One region of the Shewanella oncorhynchi genome, then DNA from elsewhere that is predicted to be linked to it. Evidence: riboswitches for the same ligand, from Rfam matches in the RefSeq annotation. Region 1 holds a riboswitch; the other holds the start of a gene.
The links. Region 1 has a riboswitch for cobalamin ahead of RA178_RS18380 (TonB-dependent receptor). Riboswitches for the same ligand answer to the same signal wherever they lie in the genome.

Region 1 (7,537 bases):
CCTTTGCGGCGTTAACAAAATCCGGTGAGGTGATCACTTGGGGTGACAGTTATGCTGGCGGTGATAGCCGCGAGGTGACGGAGCAGCTTAAGCGAGTTAAGCAAATCGTCCCAGTTAAGGACGGGTTTGCCGCGCTACGTCAAGATGGCACTGTGGTGTACTGGGGCAATGCGGGGAAATATAGCCTCGACAAAGCCCTACAAAACCGCATGACCAATATTACCAAGTTGTTCGCCAATCAAGAGGCCATTGCCGCCCTTGATGCCAATGGCAAGGTGCATACTTGGGGTTATGGCCCCTACGGCGGCAATAGCTTACATGTGCAGGATCAATTAGTTGATGTTGTCGATATCTTTGCCAGAGGACGCAGTTTTGTCGCCCTCAAAAAAGAAGGTAGCGCGGTGATTTGGGGGCAGGTTGAAGAGTCGACCAACATGAAAAAGTTACTCCCGCAGCTTACGGATGTGGCGAAGATCGAATATTTTCAACACACCTATGCCGCCTTGAAAAAGGACGGCACTGTGGTGAGTTGGGGTTGGCGCAGTGATGCTTACTCGATCCGCAGCGCCTTAAAGGATGTGGCGAGTATGACGGCAAACAATTGTGCCTTTGCGATTTTAAGTCCTACGGGGGATGCGCATTTTTGGGGCGATGGGATTAACTGTGGTGTCGATTGGATTAAAAAAACCGATATCACAGGGGTAAAAGAGATTATTAGCATTGGCTCAGGCTTTTTATTACTGCGGGATAAGGCCGTGCCGCAAATAGTGGCCGACGATACTGATTACGCTCATATGTTTGGGTTTCACTATGCCCAAGAGATTCTTGATAAATATTGGCAGGAAGGCAGCATCATTACCCAAGGGCCTGCCTCCTTTCTGTTTACGCGTCCCGATGGCAAAGTGGTGCCTGTTGGTTATCGCGCCAACCGTGAAAATGTGGAGAAGTTGATTGCACGTATTCCGCGCCTTACTTGGTTAGATGGCGCAAATGACGGTTATGTTGGCATCAGCGAAAAGGGGGAGATGGTCTCTTGGTCGATGAATTTGCCAATGTTTGACAAGTCGCCGGTACAACCTGCTGACTCGTTAGTGATTAAACCGCTGGATTTTACCCCCGTTGCCCAATGCGAAACCCCTGTACAGCGTCAGGCGATTTTGAGCAAAGACAGACCAAAACCTGCGGCAAAAAACTGGGATGGCGTTTTCTAGCTCATGTGAGTTTTCTCGCTAATCTGAGATTGATGGACTTTCATCCGTATAGACGTCTATAATGCGCGCGCTCAGGTCTGATATGCTCTGAGCCTTGTTGGGCGTTAACAGGTTGTACGCCCTTTGAACCTAATTTTGAGTCAACCTTCTGTGGTGCTTGCGATGATAGCGTCGTGAGATAATCGGGAAGCCAGTGAAATTCTGGCACTGCCCCCGCAACGGTAAAAGGTGAGAGAGGACCGCGTTTGATTGGTGTGTTCAAGACAGAACCCGAAAGTCAGAATGTGAAAGGTTAGTCTCGCGTTAATCCAACTTTAATGGATTAACATAGCCTAAGTCCGGAGACCGGCCCTAAAGGTGTTTTTGAGATTTCGGTGGGCAGATCTCAAAATGCGATAATCACCGTCAGTATTTACGACTGAATTAACGGTATCGTGGCGTCAATGCCCCGTTTTCCTTGCAGGAGTTAAAGGTAAAATGGGAACAAATCCAACAAAAATCGCGCTGCTGATCGGCAGCCTATGCAGTTTTTCAATTATCGCGCCCGCTGTGGCGGCTGACGATACCAGCACAGCTAAAGTCGACGAGCATCTTGTCGTGATCGGCCGCTCTGATAAGACCCCCTTAAATATTGCCGCCAATGTGAATGTGATTGATGCCGCGGCTATTGAAATGAGTGGCGCAACTAATTTGACCGACGTCTTACGCGGTCAAAGCGGTATTCAAATTTCGGATAACAATATTGGAACTAGCTTTGCTATACGTGGTTTTAGCGCCAGCACAGCCGTTAATAACACGCTGATTTTACTTGATGGTCGTCGTCTCAATAATATCGATATCGCCGCACCTAGCCTTAATGCCATTCCGCTTAATCAAGTGGATCGTATTGAAATTTTATCGGGTAGTGCAGGTGTACTTTATGGCGATCAAGCCGTGGGCGGGGTGATTAATATTGTCACTAAGTCCCCTGAAAATACTGGCGGCAGCGTGCAGTTATCTGGCGGTAGCTTTGATACCTATGAAGGTCGTGGTGATGTTTCTGGCGCGATCAACAAAGATTGGCGTTACTTTTTCACCGGTAGTTACAACCAAGGTGACAACTATCGCCAGCATAATGCCAACGAAACCGGCTCTATTCTTGGCCGCATTCAATATAAAACAGCCACAGACTCGTTCTTTGTTGAAACCAGCTACTACGATAACGATCGTGAAAATCCGGGCTCGCTTACTGAAAAGCAATTTAAAGACGATCCCCGTGCTTCATCAAATAAGGTAGAGTATGCCCACGAGATGACCACTGCGGCGCGAACGGGTTACCAGCATCAGCTTAATCAAAACTGGGCGCTGGCGGCGGATTTAGATTATAGCGATACCTTAGTGTCTTCTCTTAATTGGGGGGCGAACAGCCATAACACACGCTCACTGTTAATGTTTAGCCCTAAAGCGTTAGCGAATTACAGTACGCGTCAAGGCGAGTTAAACCTAGTCACAGGTTTAGACATCAGCCGTGGCAAGGCTGATTTTGACACTATGGCGCGCAGTAATGTGCAGCAAATGCAAAGCGCCTATCTACAAGCTACAGTGCCTTTAAGTCATACTTTAAGTTACGTTGTGGGTGGACGATATGCGCGGGTGACCGATGAGTTAGTCGATGGCAATGTCTATCCTAATGGCATGGATTTAGACGAAAATGCCCACGCATTCGAACTGGGTTTAAATTACCGCCCAACTGCGGAGCACAGACTCTACGTGCGCGCCGATGATAACTTCCGTTTTGCCAAAGTGGATGAGCAAGCTTATACATCGCCGGGCGTATTTGGCTTAAAGCCGCAAACTGGCCGTTCCTATGAGGCGGGTTGGGATTGGGCTGTCGCTAGTCAAACCCTACGAGTCAGCCTATATCGTCTCGATTTAGAGGATGAAATTGTTTATGACTCGAGTGCAGTTAAACCCATAGGTGGAAATTTCGACGGTGCAAACGTCAATGCCGACGCTTCTCGTCGTTATGGCGCGGGTGCCGATTGGGATTGGCAGATCACTAAAGCGCTGCAGTTAGGGCTGGAATATAACTATACCGACGCCGAATTTACCGATGGTGCTAACGATGGCAAAGAGCTGTCTTGGGTGGCAAAACACACGGGACGCGGTTATGTCAGTATGGATTTTGCTGAGCATTTCCAAGTATTTGCCGAAGCTATCTACACGGGGGATCGTTTTATCGAAGGCGATAACGCTAATCAAGGTGATAAGCTAGCAAGTTACGTGCTTGGTAATTTAGCCTTGAATTATAATCGTGATGCTTGGCTTGCTAGTTTGCGTATCGATAACCTATTTGATAAAGACTATGTTAGCGCAGGCTATTATGGTGGTGGAACATATAATGGTTATTATTCAGGCCGAGGCCGTGATATTCGTTTCACTGTGGGCTACCGCTTCTAAATATTAATGAGCTATCCAATAACAAAGCCAGACTCAGTCTGGCTTTTTATTTTTTACGCTGAGTTCAAAGAATAAATCTTAAAATAGGTATAGTCTTGAATATCGTTTTAGTAGAGTGGTTTAATTGTCGTTATCTATAGTGTTAGCGGGCAGTCATTACTAAATAGGAGTAATTTATATTTTACTCTGCTGTTTATGGCTGAAATTCTTAGTATTTTAGGTATGATGTGAGCTGTAACCGAATCATCTTATTGTTAATAAACAGGTGTAAAGTGTCTTATGACTGATCTTGAGCAACAGGTTTTTACTCAAGTTAGAGCTATCATAGCGAACGAAGAGCAAGTGATTGGCCGCCGAGGGATTCTAATTCCACTCAAAAAAGCGATCCTTGCTGAAGGCGACATTCGTAATGTGATTGACATTATCTCGAGCGATCCCGCATTGGCAGCGCACATGCTTATGCGCAGTAATTCCGCACAGGCTGCTGTAGTGGAAAATCACAAAACTCGCTCGTTGAAAGAAGCTTTGATCCGCTTAGGTCAAGTTAATATCTATCGCTACGCCTTTACGTTCTATTTAAAAGAACGCCTCGATGAACTGCCACAGCCCTATAAAAAGTTGGTCCAAGGTTATTGGAAGCTGACTGAAGATATTGCAACGGATGCGGTAGATAGCTTAGCGGATATGGAAGGTGTGGAGGTTGATGCTGACGAAGTACAAACCTTAGCTCTGTTCAGTGTGTTCGGCCAAATTATCGCACTGACTGCATTTGCCTATTTAAATGCTAATGCCGAACAGTCATTTCCTTTAAGTGTGATTAAGTCATTGATTGATAATCAACAACAGACTTTAACCATCGAAGCGTTCGAGGCGTTAGATCTCGATCAGGATCTGCGTCAAGAATTTATGATCGCCCATAATTTGCGTCAGACCCGTAATCCTAATTCATCAGGGTTGATACTGCGCCGTGTCTTGTCTATGCGTGGATTGTTGATGAATCCGCTGTAATTTGTCGATGCTATGAAATAGTCATTTGACTCAATAAAAAAGCCTGCATTCGCAGGCTTTTTTAGTCAATGTCACCCGCATTAATTCGTCTTCTGCTGGCGGGATAAACCTTCCCTCGCCACCAGTTGTAACCAATTTTGGATCAATACAGAGTTAGCACTGTGGCGGCGATAGGCACCAAATAGCGGTCGTTTCAGACCTTCTTGGCCGAGTTTCACCGTAGCGAGACTCAGTCCATGTCCTTCATTAATCGACCAACTTGGCAGTGCGGCTATGCCGTCTTTACAGGCGATGCGTTGCAATAACATCATGGTTAAATCACAGGTTTTTTGCTCGCCTGCCTCTATGCCCGCAGGTTCTAAAAAGTGGCGATAAATATCTAAACGTGTCAACGGCACTGGATAACTGATAATAGGCAAGTGTGCTAATTGCTTAGGAGTGACATAGGCTTCTTTCGCTAAAGGATGATCCTTAGCAACCACTAACTTCACTTCAAAATCAAACAAATGCTGGTAGGCGAGTGAATGCCCAGGCACAGGATCTGAGGTTAATACGATATCCAGTTCACCCATTTCTAAGGCATTGAGCGAGTCGAACAAGTGGCGGCTCGACAAGTCTAACTCGGCAGTTGGATGATCTTGCCTAAATTGCTCCATTACAGGCATTAACCAGCGAAAACAGCTATGGCACTCAATGCCGACACGCAACTGATTGGTTTCGGTTTCCAGCCCATTCTTCAAATCTGTCTCGGTTTCTAACACCTTAGGCAAAATCTCTTCGGCCAGATGCAGCAGGCGTGCACCTTCTTGGGTGAATGACAGTGGCTTACTCTTACGCACAAAAATGGGCGAGTTAATCCTTTGCTCCAACTCCTTAATCTGGTGGGAGAGGGCGGATTGAGTGACAAAACGTTTTTTGGCTGCGCCCGCCAAACTGCCGCTTTCTTTCAAGGCCATTAAGGTTCGCAGGTGTCTTAGTTCGATCATGTTCACTCCAAGTGAATTTCGCTCATGTTGTGCTTGAAATCAATTCGGTTGCTGGAATAGAGACTAACACAATAAACTTCTAGACGTCCAGACGCCCATTATTATTTATCAAGGCTGAAGTGCTGAAAAGTGCCAAGAGAAAACAATCTGGTGGGTGCAAGTGCCGAATGTGGCTTATCTCAAATAAAGGAAGATAGAGTATGCAATTAAATAGTCTTGGGTTTCCCCGTATTGGGCGTCGTCGTGAATTGAAATTTGCCTTAGAAAAATACTGGCGTGGTGAGAGCACTCAGGCACAATTACGTGAAGTGGCGAGTGAACTTCGCCACACCCATTGGCAGTGGCAAGCTGCTGCTGGCATTGAGCAAGTTCCCGTAGGTGATTTTGCCTTTTATGATCAAGTGCTGACCTTAAGCGCGACTTTAAATGCCATTCCTGAGCGTCATCGTGGTGAAGGGGCAATCGATCTCGATACTTTATTCCGCGTTGCCCGCGGCAGAGCGCCAACGGGCCAAGATGCGCCTGCCTCTGAAATGACCAAGTATTTCAATACTAACTATCACTATCTGGTACCTGAGCTCAGCCAAAACCAAGAGTTTTCGATTGCCTATGAGCAGTTCTTTGATGAAGTCAGCGAAGCGCAGTCCTTAGGTTATAAAGCAAAACCTGTGCTACTCGGCCCTGCTAGCTACTTGTACCTAGCTAAAACCGTGGGCCAAGAGTTTGATAAGTTAAGCTTATTACCCAATTTATTAACTGCTTATGTTGACATTTTGGCGCGTTTTGCTGCTCAGGGAGTGCAATGGGTACAGCTCGATGAGCCCATTCTCGCATTGGAATTGGATGGCGAATGGCAAGCGGCGATCACTGAGGCGTATCAAGCCCTCAGCACTGCGAAGGTGAAGATCCTTCTTACCAGTTATTACGGTGGTATCGCACACCATCAAGCGCTGGTATCGGCCTTACCAGTCGCGGGGTTGCATGTCGATTTAGTCACAGCGCCTGATCAATTGGCAGTCTTTGCCAATGCGCTTGGTCAAGATCAAATTTTGTCGGCGGGTGTGGTCAATGGCCGCAACGTGTGGGCGGCAGAGGCGGATTTGATTGCCGAACGCATAGGCGCGGTTGCCCGTGATCTAGGAGATCGCTTGTGGATTGGCACCTCTTGCTCACTCCTGCATAGCCCTGTGGATTTAGAGGTGGAAGCCACGCTTGAGCCCGCGCTGCGTCAACAACTCGCGTTTGCGAAGCAAAAATTACTCGAACTGGCCAATGTGCGCCAATTGCTACTGGCACCTGAATCGGCCGCGGCAAAAGAGATTGTGCAAACCTGTTTGGCACGCCGTGAGGCGAAAGCGCAGGCCGCCGACAGTCAAGTGATTGCCCGCGTTGCCGCGTTGACATCTGCCGATTATGAGCGCGTCAGTGATTTCAGCGTACGCCAAGCAGTGCAGCAGCAGAAATACCGTTTACCTCTGTTGCCGACCACCACCATTGGCTCCTTCCCACAAACACCTGCAATCCGTGGACTACGCAGTCGTTGGCGCAAGGGCGATCTGAGTGATGCACAATATACAGAGCAATTACAACAAGTCACCCGCGATACTATCGACCGCCAGCTTAAACTCGGTATCGATGTACTGGTTCATGGTGAGGCCGAGCGCAACGATATGGTGGAATACTTTGGTGAGCAGCTTGCGGGCGTTGGCTTTACCAAAAATGGTTGGGTGCAAAGTTATGGCTCACGCTGTGTTAAGCCGCCGTTGATCTATGGTGATGTCAGTCGTCCAAAGGCGATGACGGTCGATTGGGCCGAGTTTGCCCAGAGTCTCACCGACAAGCCTGTAAAAGGCATGCTGACTGGCCCGGTGACGATTCTGCATTGGTCATTCG
Region 2 (7,537 bases), 1.9 Mb from region 1:
GATTTATAGCTCGACTTCACGCCGCTGCGCCGATTTTTCCCACGCTTTTGCCGCCGAGCTGCATTCGACGGCGGCACTGATATCTGAGTCAAGGCCATTGCAGGCGCAGTGTTTGTCGGGTTTACAGGAAATTGATTTTGGTGATTGGGACGGTTGTCGGCTCGATGAACTGTATCAACAAGAGGGCGAACACTTAGCGGCGTATTGGCAAAACCCTTGGCAAACTCCGCCGCCTAATGGTGAAACTATGGCAAGTTTTGAGTCGCGGGTGAATGGGACGATTGACCAGATACTCGCCGCCGAGTTTGAACGATTGACCCTTGACTCACATAAAATGGGTAATGAAAACAGTGCCATTAATGAAACCACTGACAATATGCCAGCCACTCAAGTGTGGGTCGTGACCCACGGCGGGGTGATCCGTCACTTAATGGCGCGTGCCTTAGGGGTTGAACGGGCGGTGGGGTTTTATAGTCAACTCGATTTAACCGTGGCGGCCGTGGTGAGCATTAATGTGCTGCAAGATGAACAGGGTGCCTGCTATTGGCGTTTAGATTGGCCGAGTGGGCGCAGGTGTTGAGGCCTTATTTCACGACCTAGGAGTTATGATGTAGGCGTGATCGTTTGGCGAGAATAAGCTGACATGAAAATATTCTGATTTAAACAGCATTGCCTAATGGGATAGATGTAGGATAATGCTTTTCCCTGACGTTTGAACGAGATAGCGTATTACATGCGCAATGAGTGATAACGTCGCAGAAATAGGTGTTGGGAATAGACTCTCTTTGTTCGAATCGCTCCGTTGTTTTAATTCAAGTGGCGTTGTTAACAAAGAGCATATCAACCCAAACATAATAGGGAATCGGGGAGCTGCTCGTCAGTCAGCCCGAACTGTGCCCGCAACTGTGAGTAGTGAAAAAGATCTCGAATCTTCTTCCCTACGAGTCAGGAGACCTGCCTATTTCTGTTATCGCTGCGTGCAGCCTTAGTTCTCGAGCGGGTGACTCGAGGGAGCAGATGACAATATGCACAACCTTTTTTTATACAGGTTTGGACTCGATAGGAGCGCCGCTTAGGTGAAACTTTCCGCAATCCAAACTAACAGCCCCGTGAATGACAGTGACACTAACCCGTCATTGAGCCCGTCAGTCGCGCTCAATGTGAGCCAGTTGAGCTGGTGTATCGATGGCAAAACCATTCTTTCCAATATTAACTTCACGCTGCCAACGGGGCAGATGCTGGGGCTGATTGGCCCTAACGGTGCGGGCAAGTCCAGTTTACTGCGCTGTTTGTATCGGTTTGTTCGCCCAACTCAGGGCAACATTACTCTTTTTGATCAAGATATTGAGCGCTTGTCGCCCAAGGCGTTTGCCTGTCGCGTTGCCGTAGTGCAGCAGGATACACCGCACTATTTTGACCTCACCACAGAGCAATTGGTCAGCATGGGCTTAACGCCCCACAAGGGCATGTTCGATACCAATTCGAGCTGTGATACTGAGCGTATTGCTAAGGCTTTAGAGAAAGTTGGCTTGAGCCATAAGATGCACCAACAATATGAGCACTTATCCGGCGGTGAAAAGCAACGCGCCTTGATTGCCCGCGCCATAGTGCAGCAGCCACAGCTTTTAATCCTTGATGAGCCAACGAATCACCTCGATGTGCGCTATCAAATTCAAATCCTCGAATTGGTGCGTAGTCTTGGGATTAGCGTGATTGCCTCTATTCATGATCTTAATTTAGCCAGTGCCCTGTGCGACAGTTTGTTGTTGATCCATAACGGGGAAATCAGCGCTATGGGGACGCCAACCGAAGTATTAACCGAGGCGCGAATTGGCGATGTGTTTGGCGTGTGTGCTCAGGTATCGCCCCATCCACAACATAAAAAGCCCTTAATCAGCTATTTTTATGGTTACCACCATGTAGATCATGGCCTGAACGAGCGAGGCGAGGGTGGATGACTCAGGGGAGTAAACAATATTTCATCTCATATTTGGGGCGTATCGTGACACCGTTGACGAGACAACAACTGATGCTGCTCGTATTAGGTATCATCACTTTGATAACGCCTATTGCCGCGACGAGTTTTGGTGCGGCGAACATCAGTTTTACGGATGTTATTCAAGTATTTATCAATAAAGCGACGAACCTCACTCAAGCCAATGGCATTACTGAGCGCATTGTGATGGAGCTCAGGTTGCCGCGCATTTTACTGGCTTTTGTGGCGGGAGCGGGTTTGTCACTGGCGGGCAGTGTGTTGCAAACCGTGACTCGCAATCCGCTCGCCGATCCCTATTTGTTTGGCATTAGCTCTGGCGCGTCCTTTGGCGCTGTGGTGATGTTGACCTTATTCACTGGCTCTGGATTTTTTGATAATGCGGGCATGGCGGCACATTCTGGGCTTTTTAGCGGTTCGGGTGCCTTGTCTGGATTACTTTGGTTTAGCTTGCCCTTGGGCGCTTTTATTGGCGCGAGTTTGTCGGTGTTGATAGTGCTTGCTTTGTCTGGGCTTGGGCTCAATAGCCAAGTGGAGCGCATGTTGCTCTCTGGTGTGGCGACCTCCTTTATGTTCGGCGCATTAACGAGTCTGCTGCTGTATTTCGCCAGTCCACAGGCGACAGCCTCTGTGCTGTTTTGGAGTTTAGGCAGTTTCGCTAAGGCCAGTTGGTCCTTGTTAGTACTGCCGACACTGGTGATTGGCGCGAGTTTATTCATTATTTTAGGCATGAAACGGCAGATCATGGCGTTGCAGGCGGGGGATGAAACGGCGCATACCTTAGGAGTGAATGTGCCTAAGCTGCGGCTCAATATGTTGCTGCTCTGCTCCTTGATTACCGCTATTTTGGTGGCTACCTGTGGCGGTATCGGTTTTGTCGGGTTAATGATCCCCCACACAGTACGCATGCTGTTTCCCGGTCGTCAGCCGATATTATTAACGGCGCTGGTGGGCGGATTATTTATGGTGTGGATTGATGTATTAGCGCGCTGTTTATTGGGTAATCAAGAGTTGCCCGTGGGCATTATCACGGCCGCCATAGGTAGCATGTTCTTTTTGCTGATTTTACGTAAGCGTAGAGTCATGCCGTAAATACAAGGTCATGCCGTAGTCACCTAGTCAGGACGTAAACCCAGAGTTAAGTCGTCATCTTTGAGTCATGCCGTAAGTGCAGACTGACGGGATAATCAGTATTTCTGTTGATATCCCACCCGCGATTGGAAATGCACAATTGGACATGTTCGTCATAGACGCGGGATGCGTTGTGGTTATTTAATGTAGATTACAAAGTGGAGTGTGGATGTCTCAGTCAGCCGTGTCTTTTCAAATAAGCCCTGTGAGTAAAGCGCAGGATCTGGTGATTCTGCAGAAAATTGATCTTAAGACTAAGCCGCCCGGCGCCTTAGGTCAGCTCGAATCCTTAGCCTTGCAGATTGCCCGCGTGCAAGCGACTGATTTGCAACAAACGGAGCAGCCGCAAACGGATGTGCTCAAAATAGTCCATCCAACCATGTTAGTGTTTGCGGGGGATCATGGCATTGCCGCAGAAGGCGTGTCGATTGCCCCTAGCGAAGTGACTCACCAAATGGTGCAAAACTTTGCCCATGGCGGCGCGGCGATTAACGTTTTTTGTCGGCAGGTGGGCTTTAAGCTCGAAGTGATCGATTGCGGTATGTTAACGCCAGTTGAAGGGGTTGAAGGTATTATCGATCAACGTCTTGGCGCTGGAACGGGTGCAATCCATTTAGAGCCCGCAATGGCGCTTGAAACCGTCGATAAAGGCTTTGCTATGGCGCGCGATTTGATTGAACGTCACCATCAAGCGGGTTGTAACTTAGTCGCCTTTGGTGAAATGGGCATAGGCAATACCTCCTCTGCTGCGGCCATTATGGCGGCGATCATGCAGCTGGATGTGATTGATTGTGTCGGCCGTGGTACGGGCATTAATAGCGAAACCTTAGAACGTAAACTGATGCTGATTGAGCTCGCGTTATTGCTGCATCAAAGCGCCTTAACTGGACCTAAGTCAGTGTTAGCTTGCCTAGGAGGCTTTGAAATTGTGCAGATGACGGGGGCTATGTTAGCTGCCGCTGAACGTAAAATGCTGGTGGTCGTGGACGGTTTTATCGCGACAGCGGCAGCATTAGTCGCAGTGCAAATCGCCCCCAATGTGCGTGATTATTTGATTTTTGCCCATCAATCCGATGAGCAAGGTCATCTGCGAATGTTAGAATTTTTGCAGGCTAAACCTTTATTATCCCTAGGGCTGAGATTAGGCGAAGGTACGGGGGCGGCCTTGGCATTGCCGCTTATTCAAGCCTCAGTAAATTTTTACAATCAAATGGCGAGTTTTAGTGATGCGGGGATTGAGGCTGTTGTATGATGTGCTCTGCTAAGTCGCTTATTTTACTTATTTAAAATAATAGCCTTTAGCCAACCGTTTTAATTTTAAACCTTGCAGCAAGTGTGAATTCACTAAGGATGCTTTATGTCAGAACGCGAAAGCTGGCACAAAGAGATAGATTTATTTTTAGTTGCCATGGGCTATTTTACCCGCATTCCTATGCCTAAGTGGGTCGAAGTCGATAGCGATAAGTTGAATAAGGCCAGCCGTTATTTCGGTCTCGTCGGTCTTCTGGTCGGTTTGTTAAGCGCCATAGTGTTTTGGCTGACGCAGAACTGGCTCCCCGCTGGCGTTTCTGTTCTTTTAGCTATGTTGGTTGGCGTCTTGCTCACGGGCGGATTCCATGAGGATGGCCTCGCCGATACCTTCGACGGTTTTGGCGGGGGTTGGACGGCTGAAGACAAGCTGCGGATCATGAAAGACTCGCGCCTTGGCAGTTATGGCGCACTGGCACTGATGTTGGCCCTGCTGCTGAAATGGCAGTTGTTAGTCGAGTTGGCTCTGTACGATCCTGTCGTGGCGGGTTCAGCACTTATCGTCGCGCACACTGTGAGTCGTGTGGTATCAGCCAGTATCATCTTTAGTGAAAAATATGTCCGCGATGACGAGACCAGTAAGTCTAAGCCGCTATCGCAACATCAAGGTATTAATGAGCTGCTTATCCTGATCGCCAGCGGCGTATTAGTGCTGTTATTCCTCAAGGGATTAGCGGCATTGTCATTGCTATTGGTGATGATAGGATTGCGCCGTTTGATCATAGTGATCTTTAGACGCCAGATTGGCGGTTACACGGGTGATACCTTAGGCGCGGCGCAACAAATATCTGAAATCGTGTGTTATTTTGTATTGCTCGTTGTGGGTAACATACTGTGATCCACCTCGTCCTAGGCGGCGCCCGTAGCGGTAAGAGTCGTTACGGCGAAGCCTTAGTGCGTCAGTACACTGCGCTTGGCTTCGATGCTTGCTATGTGGCGACGGCGCAGGCGCTAGATGATGAAATGGCGACACGTATCGCCAAGCATCAAGCGGGACGATCGGACGATGGTATCGAATGGCAATTGTTTGAAGAGTCGCTCGCCCTCACTGCACTGCTAAAACGGTTAGCAAAACCTGGGCGAGTGATTTTAGTAGACTGTTTAACCCTTTGGTTAACGAATCAATTACTTGCATCGAACGTTAACATCGATGATGAACCCGCGCCGACTGAGTGGAATGCGACTGACTTTGCCGTTTCAACCTCTGCCACTTCCACCTTTGGCAATTCAATCTCTGACGATAAAGCTCATGCGAGTTGGCAGGCCGAGAAAACCGCTTTTGTGGATTCCCTCGTCGAGCTTGAGGGAGTGGTGGTGTTGATCAGTAACGAAGTCGGTTCTGGCATAGTGCCCTTAGGTGAGTTGAGCCGACAATTTGTCGATGAAGCGGGCTGGTTAAACCAAGCCGTGGCCGCATTGGCTGACAATGTCACCTTAGTGGTAGCTGGTTTACCCTTAGCACTCAAACCACTTTAATCTACTAAGTTAAGTGATGTTGAGACTGAGCTTTATCTTTATCCCTGCAAACTAGAATAAGTTTTTTAGCCCTATGCCCTCTCCAAACACAGACAACACAGCCTGTGCTAATGCACTCGATACCGCTGACACTCTTGCAGTTAATACGCCCACAATTAATACGCTTGCGGTTAATTCACCTCGGCGCGCGGCAGTCTTGATGGTGCAGGGCACAACATCGGATGCGGGCAAGAGCACCTTAGTCGCAGGTATTTGTCGTTTGCTCGCTCGTCAGGGGATTAAGGTTGCGCCCTTTAAGCCGCAAAATATGGCGCTCAATAGCGCTGTCACTATTGATGGCGGCGAGATCGGCCGCGCACAGGCCTTGCAAGCCGTAGCCTGTTATCTTGAGCCCCATACCGATTTTAATCCCATACTGCTTAAACCTAGCTCGGACACGGGCGCGCAAATTATTGTTCATGGCAAAGCCCTGACAACACTCGAAGCCTCGGCCTTTTTTGGACCTAAATCTAAGGATTACAAGGCAATGGCGCTCGGTGCTGTGCTGGAATCCTTTGAGCGATTGACGGGCCAGTATCAAACCATAGTGGTTGAAGGCGCGGGTAGTCCGGCGGAGATCAATTTGCGCGAGGGCGATATTGCCAACATGGGATTTGCCGAAGCCGTAGATTGTCCTGTGATTATCATTGCCGATATCGATAAAGGTGGCGTATTTGCCCATTTGGTCGGGACCTTGGCCTTGTTATCCGAGTCTGAACAGGCGCGGGTAAAGGGCTTTGTGATCAACCGTTTTCGCGGCGATATTAGCCTGTTGCAATCAGGGCTCGATTGGCTTGAAACTTATACTCAAAAGCCTGTTTTAGGTGTGTTGCCTTATCTGCATGATTTACATCTTGATGCCGAAGATGCGCTGATTGATTCGCCCACTAAGCAGGCGAAGAGTCGTTTTAAGGTGCGGGTACTCGTATATCCGCGAACCAGTAATCATACGGATTTTGATCCGCTGCGGCTGCATCCCGATATCGATTTTGACTATGTGTCATTGCAAACCCAAGCTGCGAGTCACGCCACTCATTTGCCCGCCGCCGATGTATTGATCTTGCCCGGCAGTAAGAATGTGCGCGCCGATTTGGCCTTTTTACGCCAGCAAGGCTGGGATAAAGATATTGCCACTCACTTGCGTTACGGAGGCAAAGTGCTTGGTATTTGCGGCGGTTACCAAATGTTAGGTCAAAGCATTGCCGATCCCTTAGGTATTGAAGACAGTGCGGGTGATACCGCAGGACTTGGCTACCTGCCGCTGAGCACAGAACTCAAAGCCGAAAAACAGTTACGGCGAGTGAGCGGTGAGCTAACGTTACTTGGGCAAAAGGTTGCAGTGAAGGGCTATGAAATCCACTGCGGTGAATCAAGCTATCTTATCCCTAGGCTTGAACAAACGAATGCGCCCTTGCAGTTAATCCCTGAATCCACATCTGTGAGCTTTGCCGATGGCCTGCAAAGCGATGACGGGCAAATCTTAGGTACTTATTTACATGGGCTGTTTGATAGCCCAGATGCGTGTCAGTTGATTTTGCGCTGGGCAGGATTAAACGATGCTAAGGCGATAGATATCAATCAAATACGTGA

Region 2: another riboswitch for cobalamin. It lies ahead of RA178_RS04705 (ABC transporter ATP-binding protein); the one in region 1 lies ahead of RA178_RS18380 (TonB-dependent receptor).

What each region holds. Positions count from the first base shown of each region.
Region 1 covers NZ_CP132914.1:4,134,436-4,141,972, reverse strand. The annotation lists gene RA178_RS18385 (RCC1 domain-containing protein) at 1-1,211, shown strand, start outside; cobalamin riboswitch at 1,346-1,579, shown strand; gene RA178_RS18380 (TonB-dependent receptor) at 1,689-3,650, shown strand; gene RA178_RS18375 (HDOD domain-containing protein) at 3,930-4,658, shown strand; gene RA178_RS18370 (LysR family transcriptional regulator) at 4,739-5,644, opposite strand; gene metE (5-methyltetrahydropteroyltriglutamate--homocysteine S-methyltransferase) at 5,845-7,537, shown strand, end outside.
Region 2 covers NZ_CP132914.1:1,047,428-1,054,964, forward strand. The annotation lists gene RA178_RS04700 (histidine phosphatase family protein) at 1-580, shown strand, start outside; cobalamin riboswitch at 802-976, shown strand; gene RA178_RS04705 (ABC transporter ATP-binding protein) at 1,077-1,958, shown strand; gene RA178_RS04710 (FecCD family ABC transporter permease) at 1,955-3,085, shown strand; gene cobT (nicotinate-nucleotide--dimethylbenzimidazole phosphoribosyltransferase) at 3,294-4,376, shown strand; gene RA178_RS04720 (adenosylcobinamide-GDP ribazoletransferase) at 4,482-5,270, shown strand; gene cobU (bifunctional adenosylcobinamide kinase/adenosylcobinamide-phosphate guanylyltransferase) at 5,267-5,908, shown strand; gene RA178_RS04730 (cobyric acid synthase) at 5,982-7,537, shown strand, end outside.